One region of the Marinomonas sp. AWM4_232 genome, then DNA from elsewhere that is predicted to be linked to it. Evidence: predicted binding sites of a transcription regulator. Region 1 holds the regulator's gene; each other region holds the start of a gene.

What was found. Region 1 encodes PhoB, which activates phosphate uptake and scavenging genes when phosphate is short. Its sites were predicted from a motif close to TGTCATANNNNTGTCANA; they were not measured.
Region 2: the regulator PhoB is predicted to act here: its motif matches at 2,111-2,128, upstream of ugpB (sn-glycerol-3-phosphate ABC transporter substrate-binding protein UgpB).
Region 3: the regulator PhoB is predicted to act here: its motif matches at 3,263-3,280, upstream of ACXAC1_RS01785 (phosphatase PAP2 family protein).

The regions. Positions count from the first base shown of each region.
Region 1 is NZ_JBSWTA010000001.1:1,591,201-1,596,676, reverse strand. Features, by position in the region: gene ACXAC1_RS07585 (amino acid ABC transporter permease) at 1-80, shown strand, start outside; gene ACXAC1_RS07580 (amino acid ABC transporter ATP-binding protein) at 105-884, shown strand; gene ACXAC1_RS07575 (HDOD domain-containing protein) at 994-2,262, shown strand; gene ACXAC1_RS07570 (chorismate--pyruvate lyase family protein) at 2,259-2,819, shown strand; gene ubiA (4-hydroxybenzoate octaprenyltransferase) at 2,838-3,692, shown strand; gene phoB (phosphate regulon transcriptional regulator PhoB) at 3,777-4,472, shown strand; gene phoR (phosphate regulon sensor histidine kinase PhoR) at 4,479-5,476, shown strand, end outside.
Region 2 is NZ_JBSWTA010000001.1:2,003,345-2,008,820, forward strand. Features, by position in the region: gene ACXAC1_RS09535 (LysR family transcriptional regulator) at 1-887, opposite strand, end outside; gene ACXAC1_RS09540 (DUF502 domain-containing protein) at 1,052-1,633, shown strand; gene ACXAC1_RS09545 (hypothetical protein) at 1,630-1,977, shown strand; gene ugpB (sn-glycerol-3-phosphate ABC transporter substrate-binding protein UgpB) at 2,210-3,508, shown strand; gene ugpA (sn-glycerol-3-phosphate ABC transporter permease UgpA) at 3,597-4,472, shown strand; gene ugpE (sn-glycerol-3-phosphate ABC transporter permease UgpE) at 4,472-5,320, shown strand; gene ACXAC1_RS09565 (sn-glycerol-3-phosphate import ATP-binding protein UgpC) at 5,322-5,476, shown strand, end outside.
Region 3 is NZ_JBSWTA010000001.1:375,202-380,677, reverse strand. Features, by position in the region: gene ACXAC1_RS01810 (EAL domain-containing protein) at 1-200, shown strand, start outside; gene ACXAC1_RS01805 (2-hydroxyacid dehydrogenase) at 246-1,196, shown strand; gene ACXAC1_RS01800 (5-carboxymethyl-2-hydroxymuconate Delta-isomerase) at 1,231-1,578, shown strand; gene ACXAC1_RS01795 (phospholipase A) at 1,616-2,575, shown strand; gene ACXAC1_RS01790 (hypothetical protein) at 2,641-3,207, shown strand; gene ACXAC1_RS01785 (phosphatase PAP2 family protein) at 3,352-3,867, shown strand; gene ACXAC1_RS01780 (MJ1255/VC2487 family glycosyltransferase) at 3,864-4,937, shown strand; gene ACXAC1_RS01775 (dienelactone hydrolase family protein) at 4,986-5,476, opposite strand, start outside.

The DNA.
Region 1 (5,476 bases):
ATTGGGCTATCTGCTTCGGTATGTCCCGCTACTCTATGGCGGTTGAGCGTAAGTTAGATACCGGACACAAGCGGAATTAATAAGAGAATTTGAGGCCTTTACACATGACAGAACAAAATATGGCACTTGCCCAACTTGAGCCGGGCGAAGAAGCAATCATTCAATTTAGCGATGTAAACAAGTGGTACGGTGAATTCCACGTACTAAAAAACATCAACTTCAGCGTTAAAAAAGGTGAGCGTATCGTTGTCTGTGGACCATCAGGTTCCGGTAAATCAACAATGACTCGCTGTATCAACCGTCTTGAAGAACACCAAAAGGGCCAAATTTTGGTCGATGGTATCGAGATGAACGATAACCTAAAAAACATTGAAGCGATTCGTAAAGACGTGGGCATGGTGTTCCAGCACTTTAACTTGTTCCCGCACTTGACCATTCTTGAAAACCTGACACTTGCGCCAATCTGGGTTCGTAAAATGCCTAAGAAAGAAGCGGAGGCCATGGCAATGCATTACTTGGAGCGTGTAAAAATCGCTAACCAAGCGAATAAGTACCCAGGTCAGCTTTCTGGTGGTCAGCAGCAACGTGTAGCGATTGCTCGTGGCTTGTGTATGAAACCACGCATCATGCTGTTCGATGAGCCAACCTCTGCACTTGACCCAGAGATGATCAAGGAAGTATTGGACGTTATGATCCAGCTAGCGGATGAAGGGATGACCATGGTCTGTGTAACCCACGAAATGGGCTTCGCGAAAACCGTTGCCGACCGTGTGGTATTCATGGATGCAGGGGAAATTGTGGAAGCGAATACGCCACATGAGTTCTTTGAAAACCCGCAACATGACCGTACACAGTTGTTCTTGAGCCAAATTTTGAACCACTAATCGTTTGCTATTTCGCTCAAATATGACTAAAAAGCCCCTTAAGGGGCTTTTTCATTTTGTTCATCATGCCCTAATATTAGAAGTAGTATAATTCACTTGGGGATGCAGAGTGTCTGATCAAGCAGTTGAAGCGCCAATACGCACTCGAGTTAGGATCGTTCATTTGGCTGATCAAACAGGAAAGTTACAAGTTATTTTTCCTTTTGAAAGCATGCTAGATATGGCGGCATTATCACGCTTAACAAAACGCCGCTTTGATCCAATAGCAAGCTACAATGTTGAAGGCGACCCTTTGATTAGACCTAATGCCATCGCTACGTTTATTGATCAGTCTCTAGCTAGCTGTAATATCATTGAGCTTCGCAATAGTGCACAACATGATTATATGCAGCTCTCTCAAGACGAGTTTTTATCACGTTTTGAAGGGCCCTTAACTCGCTATGAGACGATTGCGATTCCGATATCCAATATCGCCCAACCTGCGGATGATCAAATTAAAGATGTACAACAAATGCAATCTGCACTGGGAAAATTTCAGTCCATGCGGCTAAAGCAGCGCCTAGAGGAAACCTTAGAGATCCCCCCTTTGCCAGCCTCTTCTCATCGCATTATTCAGTTGTGCTCCAATAATCACGCGGGAACAGATGACTTGTGTGATGTCATCAACCTAGACCCATCGTTGTCTGCTCAAGTCATCAGTTGGGCCTCTTCACCCTATTATGGCGTCCGCGGCGAAATTGAGTCCGTTGAGGATGCTATTATTAGGGTATTGGGCTTTGATATGGTGATGAACCTTGCCCTTGGGTTGTCTATGGGTAGCGTACTTCAATTACCCAAAAATGGTCCTCGGCACTATGAAGACTTTTGGTTCAGTGCTGTTTCTTATGCTGTACTCATGGAGGAATTAGTATGCAAGATGAAACCAGGAAACCGGCCTCGACTAGGGCATGCTTATTTATCAGGCTTGTTACATAATTTTGGCTATCTTGCTATCGCTGTTGTGCTTCCGCCCCACTTTGGCGTTTTGGCGCGTTATATTGAAGCCAATGCGCACTTGTCTTCTGATATCATTGAGATGCAAACGTTACATTTTACCAAAGAGCAATTAGGTGCTTGGCTGTTGAAACACTGGGAGCTACCCGAGAGTATTTATACCGCGGTGCGTTACAGTAAGGCACCTGACTATAATGGGCCCCATCATCAGCTAGCGCTGCTGCTTCACTTATGCCATCAACTATTTAATGGTCACGAACCAGGTGAGCAGATTTTGGGCCAATTAGAACTTACCGCTTCAGATGCAAAGGAAGCACACCACAAAGTCATTAGTTCTTCTAGTGAACTCTCTAAAATGGTGGATTTAATAAGCGGATCTAAATGAACCTGCTCGACTCAAAGAAAACACAGCAACTAGACTACCGCTGGCATGCCATTACACATGTTCGTCGATCTGCCATACCCAAAGACATATTTCCTTGGTTAATTACGCGATTTTCGATCACTGCTAAGCTTCGCCATGCGGGTAAGCTACGTGTCGAAGTGCTTGAAGACCGCTGGCAATCGCCGACTCCAAGAGAGCGCATTCGATTGCGTCTTAAACCACGTGAAACTGCTCGGGTCAGATCCGTAATACTATATCTAAACGATGAGCCAGTGGTTTATGCTCGTTCAATCATACCCGCTCGTTCCTTGAAAGGTGCATGGCGATATCTTCCCTACCTTGGAGATCAGCCACTAGGAGGTTATGTGTACCGCTCTAAGACACTTCAGAGGAGTCCGACAGAAGTGGTTAAATTACCTGCGGGGTTGATCCAAAACAGCCATGAGGCATTATGGGCGCGGCGCTCAGTGTTCATTGAGTTTGGTCCGGGCATTCTCGTCAATGAAGCGTTTTATCCTGCTATTGGCAACGCCACCAAGGCCGCGGGACAACTTTAACCAATTAGATGCAACATCATGAATAAACTAAAAGACTACGCAGACTTAACACGTTTTAATCGCCCGATCGGCTCTTTATTGTTGATGTGGCCAACATTGTGGGCTCTGTGGCTTGCGGCAGATGGCTGGCCGGAGTGGCATCTGGTCGTTATTTTCGTACTGGGTGTTTTCAGTATGCGTTCAGCAGGCTGTGTCATTAATGACTTTGCCGATCGTAAGGTTGACGGTTTTGTCGAACGTACTAAAAACCGCCCACTTCCATCTGGTCGAGTGAGCGAGAAAGAGGCCCTGTTATTGTTTGCAGGGTTGTCATTATTAAGTTTTGTATTGGTGCTTCTGACCGACTGGAAAACCATTCTTTTGTCGTTTGTTGGATTGTTTCTAGCAGCACTCTACCCGTTTATGAAACGTTACACCCACCTACCACAACTGTTTCTTGGGTTGGCTTTTTCTTGGGCCATTCCGATGGCATACAGCGCACAAGGGGGCAGTTTACTGGACCCTGAGCTGTGGATGCTGTTTGTTGCCAACAGTTTCTGGACCATCGCGTACGATACTTACTACGCTATGACCGATCGACCAGATGACCTAAAGGTAGGCATTAAATCGACCGCCATCTTATTTGGTCGTTATGACCTATTCGTGATATTAGTGTTACAAGGATTAGCCTTGTCTCTCATGATGTGGATCGGAGTACTCGCTGAGCTAAGTGCCCCCTACTTTATCAGCTTGCTCATCGCTGTTGGGTTGTTTTATCAGCAGTACCAGCAAGCCAAAGACCGTGAGCGCCAAGCCTGCTTTAAATCCTTTTTAGATAATAACCGCGTTGGCTACTGCCTATTTGCAGGATTATTACTAAGCTATTACATTTGAATATGGCACTGATATGACAATTTAACACAGTTGTCATATTTAGCGGTTTTAATATCTACCGTTCCTGAGATGAGGGTATGTCCTGTGACCGGTAAAAAAGTACTGATTATTGATGATGAAGCACCAATCCGCGAGATGATAGCTGTCGCGCTGGAGATGGCTGGCTATGAATACATGGAAGCGGAAAATAGCCAGCAGGCGCATGAAATGATCGTAGATCATCGTCCTGACTTGGTTTTAGTCGACTGGATGATGCCCGGAGGCAGCGGTGTCGAGCTCACGCGTCGTTTGAAGAAAGACGCGACGACGGCGGAAATTCCAGTGATTATGTTGACTGCGAAAAGTGAAGAAGACAATAAAATCCAAGGCCTCGAAGTGGGTGCGGATGATTACATCACTAAACCATTCTCGCCACGTGAATTGGTTGCGCGCTTGAAGGCCGTACTTCGTCGAGCAACACCTCAAGGTGTCGATGACCCAATTGAAGTGGAAGGCTTATTGCTTGATCCCATCAGCCAGCGTGTCTCTATTGGCACAACCCCTATCGAGATGGGGCCAACGGAATACCGTCTGTTAAAATTCCTCATGACACATCAAGAACGTGCCTATTCTCGCGCGCAGTTGCTTGATCAAGTCTGGGGCGGTAACGTTTACGTAGAAGAACGTACAGTTGATGTACATATTCGTCGCCTACGTAAAGCCATTGGTGAAACCCATGACTTTTTGATTCAAACCGTCCGCGGAACAGGTTACCGTTTTTCGGCAAAACGCACGGCATAAGATTTTATGAAGCGAACTTGGCAACGAGCTTTCATTACATGGATTATTGGACTGATGGCTGTGATCACCATCGGTTTCGTACTGGGCCACATTCTCGCACTCGTTTTGATTTATACACTCGGTACACTGTATTGGCAGCTGTACCAATTGTATCAATTTCATTCTTGGCTGCGCCGCTCCGGCAAAGCAGCGCCTCCTGAAGCTACTGGCATCTGGGGGGAGATTTTCGATGCGGTCTACCGTCTGCAAAAGAAACAACGCAAATCTAAGCGCCGCATGCGCCAAGCGCTCAACCGAATCGAAAATTCAACGGCCGCGCTGAAAGAAGGCGTCATCATGGCCGACAGTAATGGCAATTTAGAATGGTGGAATAACTCCGCCGGATTGCTATTAGGCTTGCAGCGCCCGGTGGACCGAGGTCAGCCGATCACCAACATTCTGCGTAACCCAGACTTCTTTAAATACTTCACGCAAAAGCGCTTTGGCGAGCCTTTGGTTATGAAGTCGCCATCAAAAGAAGGGGTGTACCTAGAAGTACAAACCACACTGTATGATCAAAACGATCATCTGATTTTCGTACGAGATGTGACACGTTTGCACCTACTGGAGCAGATGCGTAAAGACTTTGTCGCCAACGCCTCACATGAGCTGAAAACACCTTTAACGGTTATCAAAGGCTACCTTGAAACATTATCGATGTTTAAAGATAGCCTGCCGCAATCCATGCAGCGTGGTATCGTGAATATGAGCGATCAGTCACTGCGTATGGAGCATCTAATTGAAGACCTATTGCTGCTCTCTCGGTTAGAGACCAACGATAAGCGAGAAGCCCATCAATGGCTAAAGCTTGAAGATTTGTGTGAGACCATTAAGAAAACCGCCTTACCGACGCTTTCTGACAGCCATCAACTGAGTTTTGATATTCCTGAAAACAGCTATATCTATGGCGCCTATAACGAGCTTTACAGCGCGTTTTCAAACCTTGTCTTCAACGCTATCAAGTA
Region 2 (5,476 bases), 410 kb from region 1:
GCGTATTCATTAGCGGTTTTAACGGCGATTTTCGCGGCGACTTCTGCGATGGGATTAAATGGCTCGTCCGAATAGGATGCGGTGAATTTTAGCTCTGATGGCGTCCAAATGGCGCGAATACGTTTGAGTGTCCCTGCCTGCAGAGCGTCTTCAATCATGACATCTGGCATGGTAGCAACGCCTACCGCATCCAGCGCTAAACTGCGACAGGCAGCGAGCGAGGTGGACGCAAAAAAGTGCGCTGGTGGCCCTTCTAACTCTCTGAATTTCTGAGAGATTTCAGCGTAAGGTTTGCTGTTTCGGGCATAGGAGATGATTGGCCAAGGAGCCAGTTCTTCGAGATACAGCAAACGGTCAGGTAAGTTAAGCATTGGGCTGGCTACCCAAGAAAGTGAGAAGGTGCATAAGTCTAAATTGACAATACTTGGGTCATTAATAGGCCCCATTAAAAGCCCTAAATCAATAGAGCGGTCTTTGATCCCTGCCGAGAGCACGGTGGTGACTTCGACAGTGAGTTCCACATCCAGTTTGGGCATTTCATTGTGCAAACGAGACAAAAACGTCGATAGCCAGGTGTGGGCAATGGTTTCCGAAACGCCAATACGAATTACGCCCGAGTAAGCGGTTGTACTTTCTGCTCGTTTACGTAGCTGTTCCGATTGGTACAAAATCTTCTCAACGTAAGGCAGTAAGTCTTTGCCTTTAGCGGTTAGGGCGATGGGGGCTGAGCCAACTTCCCGTTCAAAGAGTTTCACCCCCAGTTCGGATTCCAAGGCTGAGATGCGTGCAGAAATCGCGGGTTGCGTGGTGTGCATGCGTTCTGCTGCCTTACGAAAACTGCCAAGTGAGGCGACCCAAACAAAAGTCTCTAAGCGTTTGTAATTCAATGAACTTCTCCCTTTTACCTGACACAGCAGAATAACGGGCTTTAAACCTCTAAGCCAGACAAGTGTGACGCTCTTTCCTATGTTATTGCCGAATCATTGCGTCCAACTCTCTATCTATGCTGGTACGGGTTTTGTATGCTCTGTTACTCCTAATGGAGCGCAAAATGAATAAACTGATATCCTTAGTATTAAAAGGCTTAGTGGCCGTTTTACCGATTGGCCTGACGGTCTATTTTATTTATTGGTTGTTTACTACAGCCGAGACATTGGTACGCCCGCTAGTGTTGTTGGTATGGCCAGTTGATTACTATTTTCCTGGGCTTGGAGTGTTAACCTGCCTAGCAGGATTGGCTCTGATTGGCTTAGTGGTGAACTTTTACGGCGTTCGCTACCTAATGAAAGTAAGTCACAGGGTGTTTGAGAACATCCCCTTAGTAAAATCGATCTATGGGGCGTTGCAAGACATGATGACAGTGTTCAGTCTGTCCAATAAAACTGAACAGCAGAGTGTCGTGTCGTTAGAAATCCAAGGTATGCAGGTCATTGGTTTTGTTACTGGTGAAAAAATGGGACAGCGACTGTTTGGCGACGCGAATTTAGTGGGTGTTTATCTCCCTTTGAGCTATCAAATCGGTGGTATGACGGTATACGTTGAACGGGATAAACTGACGCCTTTAGATGTAACGATGGAAGAAGGTATGCGTATCGCGGTCACAGGCGGTGTGCAATCAAAGACGAAATCATGAAGCAATTAGAAGACATTACGACATTATTAGAAGAGCAGGGTTATCCCGCTAAATTAAAAGCCTTCCCACGCCGTATTTATGTTGGCTCAATCGGATCATTTTATGGTGTCACCATTGTTCAAAATGAACAAACTGGTGAGTTGAAGGTTTCCTATCAACCACTGATATTGATTATTGGTAGTGTGCTGCTGATTTATAGCTTCATTGTCAGCTATGGCAATGATGACATGTTGTCCGCTCTGATCGGCATTACTGCCGCATCGGTGATCGCAAACTTTTTTAAATCCCGTAAAAAGAAACAGGAAATCGAAGCGGTATTGGCGCAAGTTAACTCGCAAGAGTAGCGTATAGCGAGACATTGGCTTTGTTGAAAAAAGGGTTTCAAGGCAGACTTGAAACCCTTCTTTCGTTTTATAAGTTCGATAAGGGACAAAATATTGTTCAAATGAAAGATATTAGTTTCATTTGAAATTTAAATATCATCAAAATGAAACATTACGCACGTACATTGACCCTCGTTTGATGCGTTATGACGAATACTTATTCCATTTTTGGCTTACAACGAGGGTTATTAGCATGAGTTCACGTGCATTGGTTTCATTAGCGGTAGGATTAGCGGTTTCAGGCTCTGCGATGTCTGCGACACAGATTGAGTGGTGGCACGCAATGGGTGGCGCTAACGGTGAGAAAGTTGAAGAAATTGCGCAGGCATTTAACAGTGCCCAAGACTTGTATGAAGTAAAACCGGTTTACAAAGGTAACTACACTGAAACCATGACGTCAGCGATTGCGGCGTTTCGTGCTAAGCAGCAGCCAGCGATTGTGCAGGTGTTCGAAGTAGGAACGGCGAGCATGATGGCCGCAGAAGGCGCGATTTACCCAGTTTACAAATTGATGCGTGAACAAGGTCAGCCGTTCAATCAGGATGACTACCTAAGCTCTGTAACGGGTTACTATACAGACCAAGATGGCAACATGCTTTCTATGCCATTTAACAGCTCAACACCTGTGCTGTATTACAACAAGGAACTGTTTGCGAAAGCTGGCGTGTCGGCACCAAAAACTTGGGAAGACATGGAAACCGTATCGCAAAAACTACTGGATAGCGGAGTGGAGTGTGGTTTCACTACCTCTTGGCAGTCTTGGATTCAATTAGAAAACTTAAGTGCGCGTCACAATGTGCCTTTTGCGACGAAGGCGAACGGTTTCGCTGGCATGGACACCGAGTTTGAGTTTAACGGTCCTGTACAGGTTGCGCATATCTCGAAAATGAGCGAGTGGCAGCAAAACGGCATCTTCAGCTACGGTGGCCGTCGTAGTGATTCTGCACCGAAATTCTACAGCCAAGAATGTGCGATGTTCATGGGCTCTTCTGCAGGATATGCTGGCATGAAGCGTAATGCGAAATTTGATTTTGGTGTATCGCAATTACCTTACTGGGCGAGCCAAATCGATACCCCACAAAACACCATCATTGGTGGCGCATCACTTTGGGTGCTTCAAGGTAAGAGCGATGCAGAATACCAAGGTGTGGCAACGTTCCTAAACTTCCTATCTCGTGCAGACATGCAAGCTGACTGGCACCAATTCTCAGGCTACCTACCGATCACTCATGCAGCCTACGATCTAACTAAGGGTCAAGGTTTCTATGATGCGAACCCAGGTACGGAAACAGGTGTGATTCAAATGACTTCTGTGACACCAACTGAAAACTCTAAAGGTCTACGCCTAGGTAACTTTGTGCAAATCCGCGACATCATCAACGAAGAGCTAGAGTCGGTTTGGAGCGGTGATGCGGACGCTCAAGCAGCCCTAGATAAAGCGGTTGAACGTGGTAACGCGTTACTGCGTAAGTTCGAAAAAGCGAATAACTGATCATCACTTCCTCACTCTTGAGGTGCCTCCCTCTCTCGGAGGGGGGCTTTTTTGCTTTGATGTTTGCTCCAAATAGCTGAGTGCGAGTATGTCCGTACATTTTCCACAAAAGAAGCTGCCGTATTTGCTGCTGTTACCACAGTTAGTGATTACCTTTATCTTCTTTTTATGGCCTGCCGAACAGGCCATTGAACAAGCGTTTTATCAAGAAGACGCTTTTGGTCTAAGCCGAGAGTTTGTCGGTTTAGATAACTTTATTGATATTTTCCAAGACCCACAGTATTACACCTCGATCGGTGTGACGTTGATCTTTAGTTTCTCGGTGGCTTTCCTCGGTATGGCGTTAGCCTTGTGGCTGGCAGTGATGGCCGATCGTGTGATTCGAGGCAAGTTGGCTTACCAGACGTTGCTGATTTGGCCCTATGCCGTCGCCCCTGCGTTGGCAGGTGTTTTATGGTGGATTCTTTTTGACCCAAGTATGGGGCCCGTTGCGCTCTGGTTAAAAACGGTGGGTGTCGAGTGGAATCACTTTTTAAACGGTGATCAAGCGATGATTTTGGTGGTAATTTCTGCCACTTGGAAGCAGATCAGCTACAACTTTTTATTCTTTTTAGCGGGCCTTCAAGCGGTGCCACGTTCTTTGATTGAAGCGGCTGCAATTGATGGTGCCAGCCCTGCAAAACGCTTCTGGGACATTGTGTTTCCGTTGCTATCACCGACCACATTCTTCTTATTGGTCGTGAATTTGGTGTATGCCTTCTTTGACACTTTTGGTGTGATCGATGCGACCACTCAAGGTGGTCCAGGTGTGAGCACCGCCACCATGGTGTACAAGGTCTTTAATGACGGCTTCATTGGTCTGGATCTAGGCAGCTCCGCGGCACAATCTGTGGTGCTAATGGGATTGGTGGGGATTATGACGGTGGTTCAATTCCGTTACATTGAGCGTAAGGTGGAATACTAATGATTGAAAATCGTCCTTGGCTAACGGCCATTAGCCACCTTTCTCTACTCTTGGGCATCGCCATGGTGGCATTGCCTGTCTGGGTGGCGCTAGTCGCATCGACGCATCCTACGGAAGCCTTTGGTTCTGGGGAAATCCCACTCTGGTTTGGTGATCAGGCGATCCAAAACTGGGGCGCGGTGTTGTTCGCTAAAGCAGGGAATGGCATCGATGTCCCAGTATGGTCGATGATGCTGAATTCGCTGGTGATGGCATTGGGTATTACCATCGGCAAAATTGCGATCTCCATTTTATCTGCTTACGCGATTGTGTTTTTCCGTTTTCCATTTCGAGGCGCAGCGTTCTGGGTCATTTTCATTACCTTGATGCTGCCCGTTGAAGTGCGCATTGTGCCGACTTATGAAGTGGTTGCGAACCTCGATATGCTCAACAGTTATTCAGGTTTAGTACTGCCTTTGATTGCCAGTGCCACGGCAACATTTTTATTTCGCCAGTGCTTTATGACGGTACCCGGTGAATTGGTGGAAGCGGCTCGTATAGATGGCGCAGGGCCGATTCGCTTCTTCTTTGACATCTTGATGCCATTGTCGCGCACCAATATCGCAGCCCTGTTTGTGATCATGTTTATCTATGGCTGGAATCAGTATTTGTGGCCGTTGATAGTGACCACAGATGATGCCTATTACACCTTGGTCATGAGTATTAAACGGATGCTCTCTGTGGAGCAAGGTGATGTGGAATGGAACCAAGTTATGGTCACCACATTATTAGCCATGCTACCGCCAGTGTTAGTGGTGGTATGTATGCAGAAATTATTTGTTAAAGGTCTGGTGGACGCGGAGAAGTAGCATGTCAGATTTAGTCTTAGAAAATATTGGAAAAACCTACGCTAACGGATATCACGCGATCCCCAGTATTGACCTGAATATTGAACAAGGTGAATTCATTGTTTTAGTGGGACCATCCGGTTGTGGTAAGTCAACCTTGCTCCGTATGGTGGCAGG
Region 3 (5,476 bases), 1.2 Mb from region 1:
CGATCGTTTTAGCAATCATAGCCATGGCAAATGCATTGTCTCTGAATGTTTTGGCTGAAGGTGTTGAAACGCTGGAACACTTCCAACAATTACAATTAATGGGGTGTTTCAACTACCAAGGTTATTACTTTGGTCGCCCAGTCTGTGCTACTGACTTTCAAATTTATTGCCAAACGCACATGGAATCTGAGACGATTTAGCTCGTCAAATTCATTTAATGTGCAAAAGTTTCTTTTGGAGTAGTCGTGCCTCTGTCCCCGATCCCCTTTGTAAGCAGCTTAAATAAGGATGAAGAAAGCGAATGGCTCCATGCTTTTTCAATGACGCTCTTCGACGAAAAGGTTCTTCCACTTGGTCAATTAACAGAACAAGAGAAAAGTAATGCTGATATAGCGATCATTGCGAATCCTAACCCAGAAGATTTAAACGAGTTACCGAATTTGGTATGGGTTCATAGCGTTTGGGCAGGAGTGGAAAAATTACTCCAAGGAAATATGACAGCCCCCAATTATAGTATTGTGCGTTTGATCGATCCTGAGCTCAGTCGAACCATGAGTGAAGCAGTTTTAGCTTGGTCTCTTTATTTACATCGCAATATGCCAGACTATCGCATGCAACAAGCAAAAGCTGTTTGGGATCCTTTACCTTATGTGTCGGCTTCTGAAAGAAAAGTCGGTGTGTTAGGGCTTGGAGAGTTAGGGCAGGCATCGGCCAAGATACTGAAAAACTTTGGCTTTTCTGTCATAGGTTGGAGTCGAAGTGCAAAAGATATTGCTGGTGTCGAGTGTTTAAATGGGCAAGATGGGCTTGACGATTTACTGTCGCAGAGCGATATCTTGGTCTGTCTCTTACCGCAAACATCTGAAACAGAAGGGCTTCTAGGGTATGAGAACCTTGCTAAGCTTAAGCCCGGTGCCCAGCTAATTAACTTCGCTCGCGGCAAGATAATCGACGAAGATGCGCTATTGTACGAGCTAAACGTAGGACGTATTCATCATGCTGTATTGGATGTATTTCAATATGAGCCTTTACCGCGTTCTCATGCTTTTTGGACTCATCCAAATATTACTGTTTTGCCACACATATCGGCACCGACAACCGTTGAAAGCGCGGTTTCCATCGTGGCGCAGAATGTCCGCAATTATCGACATCTGAATATGTTACCTGCAACGGTTGATTTACAGTTAGGATATTGACACTTCATAACAAAGTTAAAAACGGGAAGTCTCCATGCCACATTGTATTATTGAATACAGTCAGAATTTAGAACAAGAAGTACCACCATTGGACTGGATGGAGTCAGTTCAAAAAGCCTGTATTGAGTCTGATTTATTTCATCCGGCTGATATAAAACTGAGAGCCTTTGCCTGCAAACACTTCATTACTGGGGGAGTTCAAGATGCCTTCGTACATGTATCTATAAGAATGCTACCCGGAAGAAGCCAGCATCAAAAATCGGAACTTTCACAGTCTGTCCTAGATGCTTTAAGCCGTTTTTCAGTGAAACAGGTTAGTCTTTCTGTTGAGATCATAGAAATGGATGGCGAGAGCTATCTGAAGAAAGTCATTCCTGCTTAGCATATAGAGTGCAAGCGTTCTAATCTAGGAGTAAGTAATGGTGTGGCGACAAATGAATTGGTTGCTTTTAGGAGTAGGTGTTGCTTCTGGAGCTTGGGCTCAAGAGGTTGTGTCACAACTAGTGCCAACAGACAGTACTGCTGAGACGACGATGGAGCCAGAGACGCCTGAACCGATTGCGGAACGTGCTCGCAAAGCGAATGGTATGGTCGAGCAGCGAGTGCAGCGAGAAGAAAGAACAGCTAATGACCCATTTGTATTGACGCCCCATCGACCTAATTACTTTCTGCCTGTTTATTATGCTCAAAAGTCTGGTAATCGAGATTTGTACAACAGTGCCAATCCCAATGACACCCTTCAGGATACAGAGTTTAAATTCCAAGTCAGTATGAAGTTCCCTGTTGCCAAAGGGGTATTAGGGGATGATTCCAAGTTATGGTTTGCCTACACACAAGAATCCTATTGGCAGGCATATAACAGCAAAATCTCGGCGCCTTTTCGTGATACGAGTTACGAGCCTGAAGCTTTCATCACCAAGGAAACAGATTTTACGTTTTTTGGCACAAAACTGACCCATATAAACTTTGGTGTTAATCATCAGTCTAATGGTCGTGGAGAGCCGCTTTCACGTTCTTGGAATCGTGTTTTCGCGGATTTTGTATTTGAGCATGACAACACAGTTGTATCGTTCAAGCCTTGGTATCGTATACCTGAGTCTAAGGCTGATGATGATAACCCGGATATCGAAAAGTATTTAGGTCATGGTGAATTGACGTTTGTTCACGTTGTTAATGATGTGACCTACGATTTACAACTCAGAAATAACCTAGACTTCTCCACTAACCGAGGTGCGGTGCGCTTAGGTGTGAGTTTCCCTATGTGGGGGAAAGTACGAGGGTATGCCCAATACTTTGAGGGGTATGGTCAATCGTTACTAGACTACGATAACTACACCCGCTCATTCGGGATTGGCTTTATGCTGACCAACTGGCTTTAGGAGTGCAATATTTTTGCAATATTGAATTGTTAAGTTATGGGTAATTACATTAAGGAGAATATCTCATGGCTAAACGCTCACTACCTTTTGTTGGTTTAATTGCTTCCTCTTTGCTGCTTACTGCTTGTGCTGGCACAAATACACAGTCTGGTTCAGATATGGCTGCAACAGAAGTGTCTTTAAATAACCAAGACTTGTACGAAGTTCATGATGAAGGTCGAATTTACTTATTCGATGATCGTGCAACGTATGAAGACTTTCTTGCAATTGGTGAAACATCTTACCGTAAAGTGCGCATTGGCGAAGGCCCAAAAGGTGAGACGTTGGTATTTGGTTTGACCAACGAAGACAAGAAAAAGACAAGCGGCATTGCGAGCATCGATATGTTCGACGGCGACCTTAGCGGTGCGGAAGATTTCTATGGTGAAATGCGCATGGAAGGGCGTATTTACGTATTCCAGTCACTTGAAGAGATGAACAACGCACGTCTCGTTGGAGAGGTGCCACTTCGTTACACCGATATCGCTGCTGGCCCAAATGGTGAAACGGTTGTTTACGCATTGAACGGCGAAAACAAGAAGAAAAAGCCTGTTGAGCTGATGGCTAAATTCAAAGAAGCGAACAAAATGTAATCCATTCTTGGCCTGCCAAGATCCAGAGAAAGCGCCTTTTTAGGCGCTTTTTTGTTGTCATAAAAGCATCATGACCCTGCCATGAAAGTGACACCTAAACGGTCTAATTTGAAACTATAGAAGACATGTATAGGTGGAAAAGGTATGAACATACTGAATAGCATTCATAACATGGACGTAACGACTTTTTACTGGTTGATGGCCCGCAAACGACGTCAGCTACTCACTAGGGTAAGCCGAATTGTTTCGATTTCAGCCGATGGTCCTTTATACGTGTTGTTAGGGTTGTCATTTTGGGCTCTTGGCTATCCGACTTGGACGCTTATCATAGCGGTAGGCTTTGCTTTTGAACGGCTCCTGTATCTTGTTTTGAAACGTAGCTTCAAGCGTAACCGCCCAGCAGACATACTGGATGATTTTACCAGCTTCATTCGTCCATCCGATCAGTTTTCTTTTCCTTCAGGTCATACATCGGGGGCCTTTTTCATGGCCTACTGTCTAAGTGAGTGGTTCCCTGAGTTTTACGTCAGTTTTTACAGTTGGTCGGTAATGGTTGGCATGTCTCGTATCTTTTTAGGGGTGCATTTTCCAACTGACACTGCGATGGGGGCGTTACTGGGAACGTCTTGTGCCATGTTAGCGTTTGAGGTGTTTGCATGAAGGTTCTTTACGGTGTTCAGGGAACGGGAAATGGCCATATTACGAGAGCCAGAGCAATGAGTGAGGAGCTTACTCGTTTGGGGATTGAGGTTGATTTTATCTTCTCTGGGCGAGATCAAAAAGATTACTTCGATATGGCATGCTTTGGAAATTATCGAACCTTCCCGGGACTATCGTTTGTCGCGAAAAATGGCAAAGTCAGTTTTCTTGCTACGTATCGTAATGCGCAGTTAATGCGTTTATTGAAAGACATATATTCGCTTGATTTGTCTTCGTATGATTTAGTGTTAACGGACTTTGAGCCAATTACGGCTTGGGCCGCAAAGCGACAAGGAAAGCCGTGCATTGGAGTAGGGCATCAGTACGCTTTTCACTACGACATACCGAAGTACACAGGTGATGCGATTGGCACTTGGATTATGAGTTGGTTTGCGCCTGTTTCTCGTGGACTGGGGGTACACTGGCACCATTTCGATCAGCCAATCTTACCGCCAATTATTCAGCACGCAGACAGCCAATCTGGTGCTATGGATGATCAAGTGTTGGTGTATTTGCCGTTTGAGAATTCTGAAGATGTGATGGAGTGGCTCGAAGGGGTCCCTAATTATACTTTTCGAATGCACTGTAAAGATATCGAGCCGGGAAAATACGGTAATGTTGAAGTATTCCCTTTTAGTAGGGAGGGTTTTCAAAAGAATTTGCATGAGTGCCAATCTGTGCTCTGTAATGCTGGCTTCGAATTGAATTCTGAAGCGCTGCACATGGGGCGTCGAATCATGGTGAAACCTTTGCATGGTCAGGTAGAGCAGCTCTCTAATGTGGTGGCTCTTGAGCATTTAGGCTTTGCCAAAGCAACCTATGAATTGTCGTCTCAAGTTATCAGCGGTTGGCTGGATGACGCCAAAGTGGTTCGCGTAACATTTCCGAATGTTGCAAAGGGAATCGCGGAGTGGGTAGCGAATGGAGCAACGACCCCAATCGAGGAACTGAGCCAATCTCTATGGCAATCCGTGACGCCTGCAAACGGTGTGTCGTTTGATAAATCGAAACCGTTTATGAAAGCTTCTTGAGAATCATGTAACCCTGAGCAAGTAGCCCAGGGTCACATGAATTGCATTTTAGCTCAAATGAAGATTGAAAAAGTCTAGCGTTCGTTGCCAAGCTAACTCAGCGCTTTTTTCATCATAACGAGCGGTAGAGTCATTGTGGAAGCCATGATTAACTCGTTCGTACATGTGGGCTTCATACTGAGCACCTAAGGTCTTTAGGGCATTTTCGTAATCCGGCCAAGTCGCATTCACACGTTGGTCCAACTCCGCGAAATGTAATAGTAGCGGACCCTTGATGCTTTGCAGGTTTGCCGTAGGCGGTGTGCCGTAAAACGGAGCTGCAGCGTTAATCATTTCTGGCCAAGAGGCTGCTAATTGATTAGACACGTACCCACCAAAACAGAAACCGACAACCCCCAATTTATCAGTAGTTATAGGTTGAGATTTTAAGTACGTGGCAGCATCAGTGAAGTCCCCTAGGATTTTCTCTCTGTCTAAGGTTTTCTGCATTGCTCGCCCTTCATCATCATTCCCAGGATAGCCGCCGAGAGGGAAGAGAG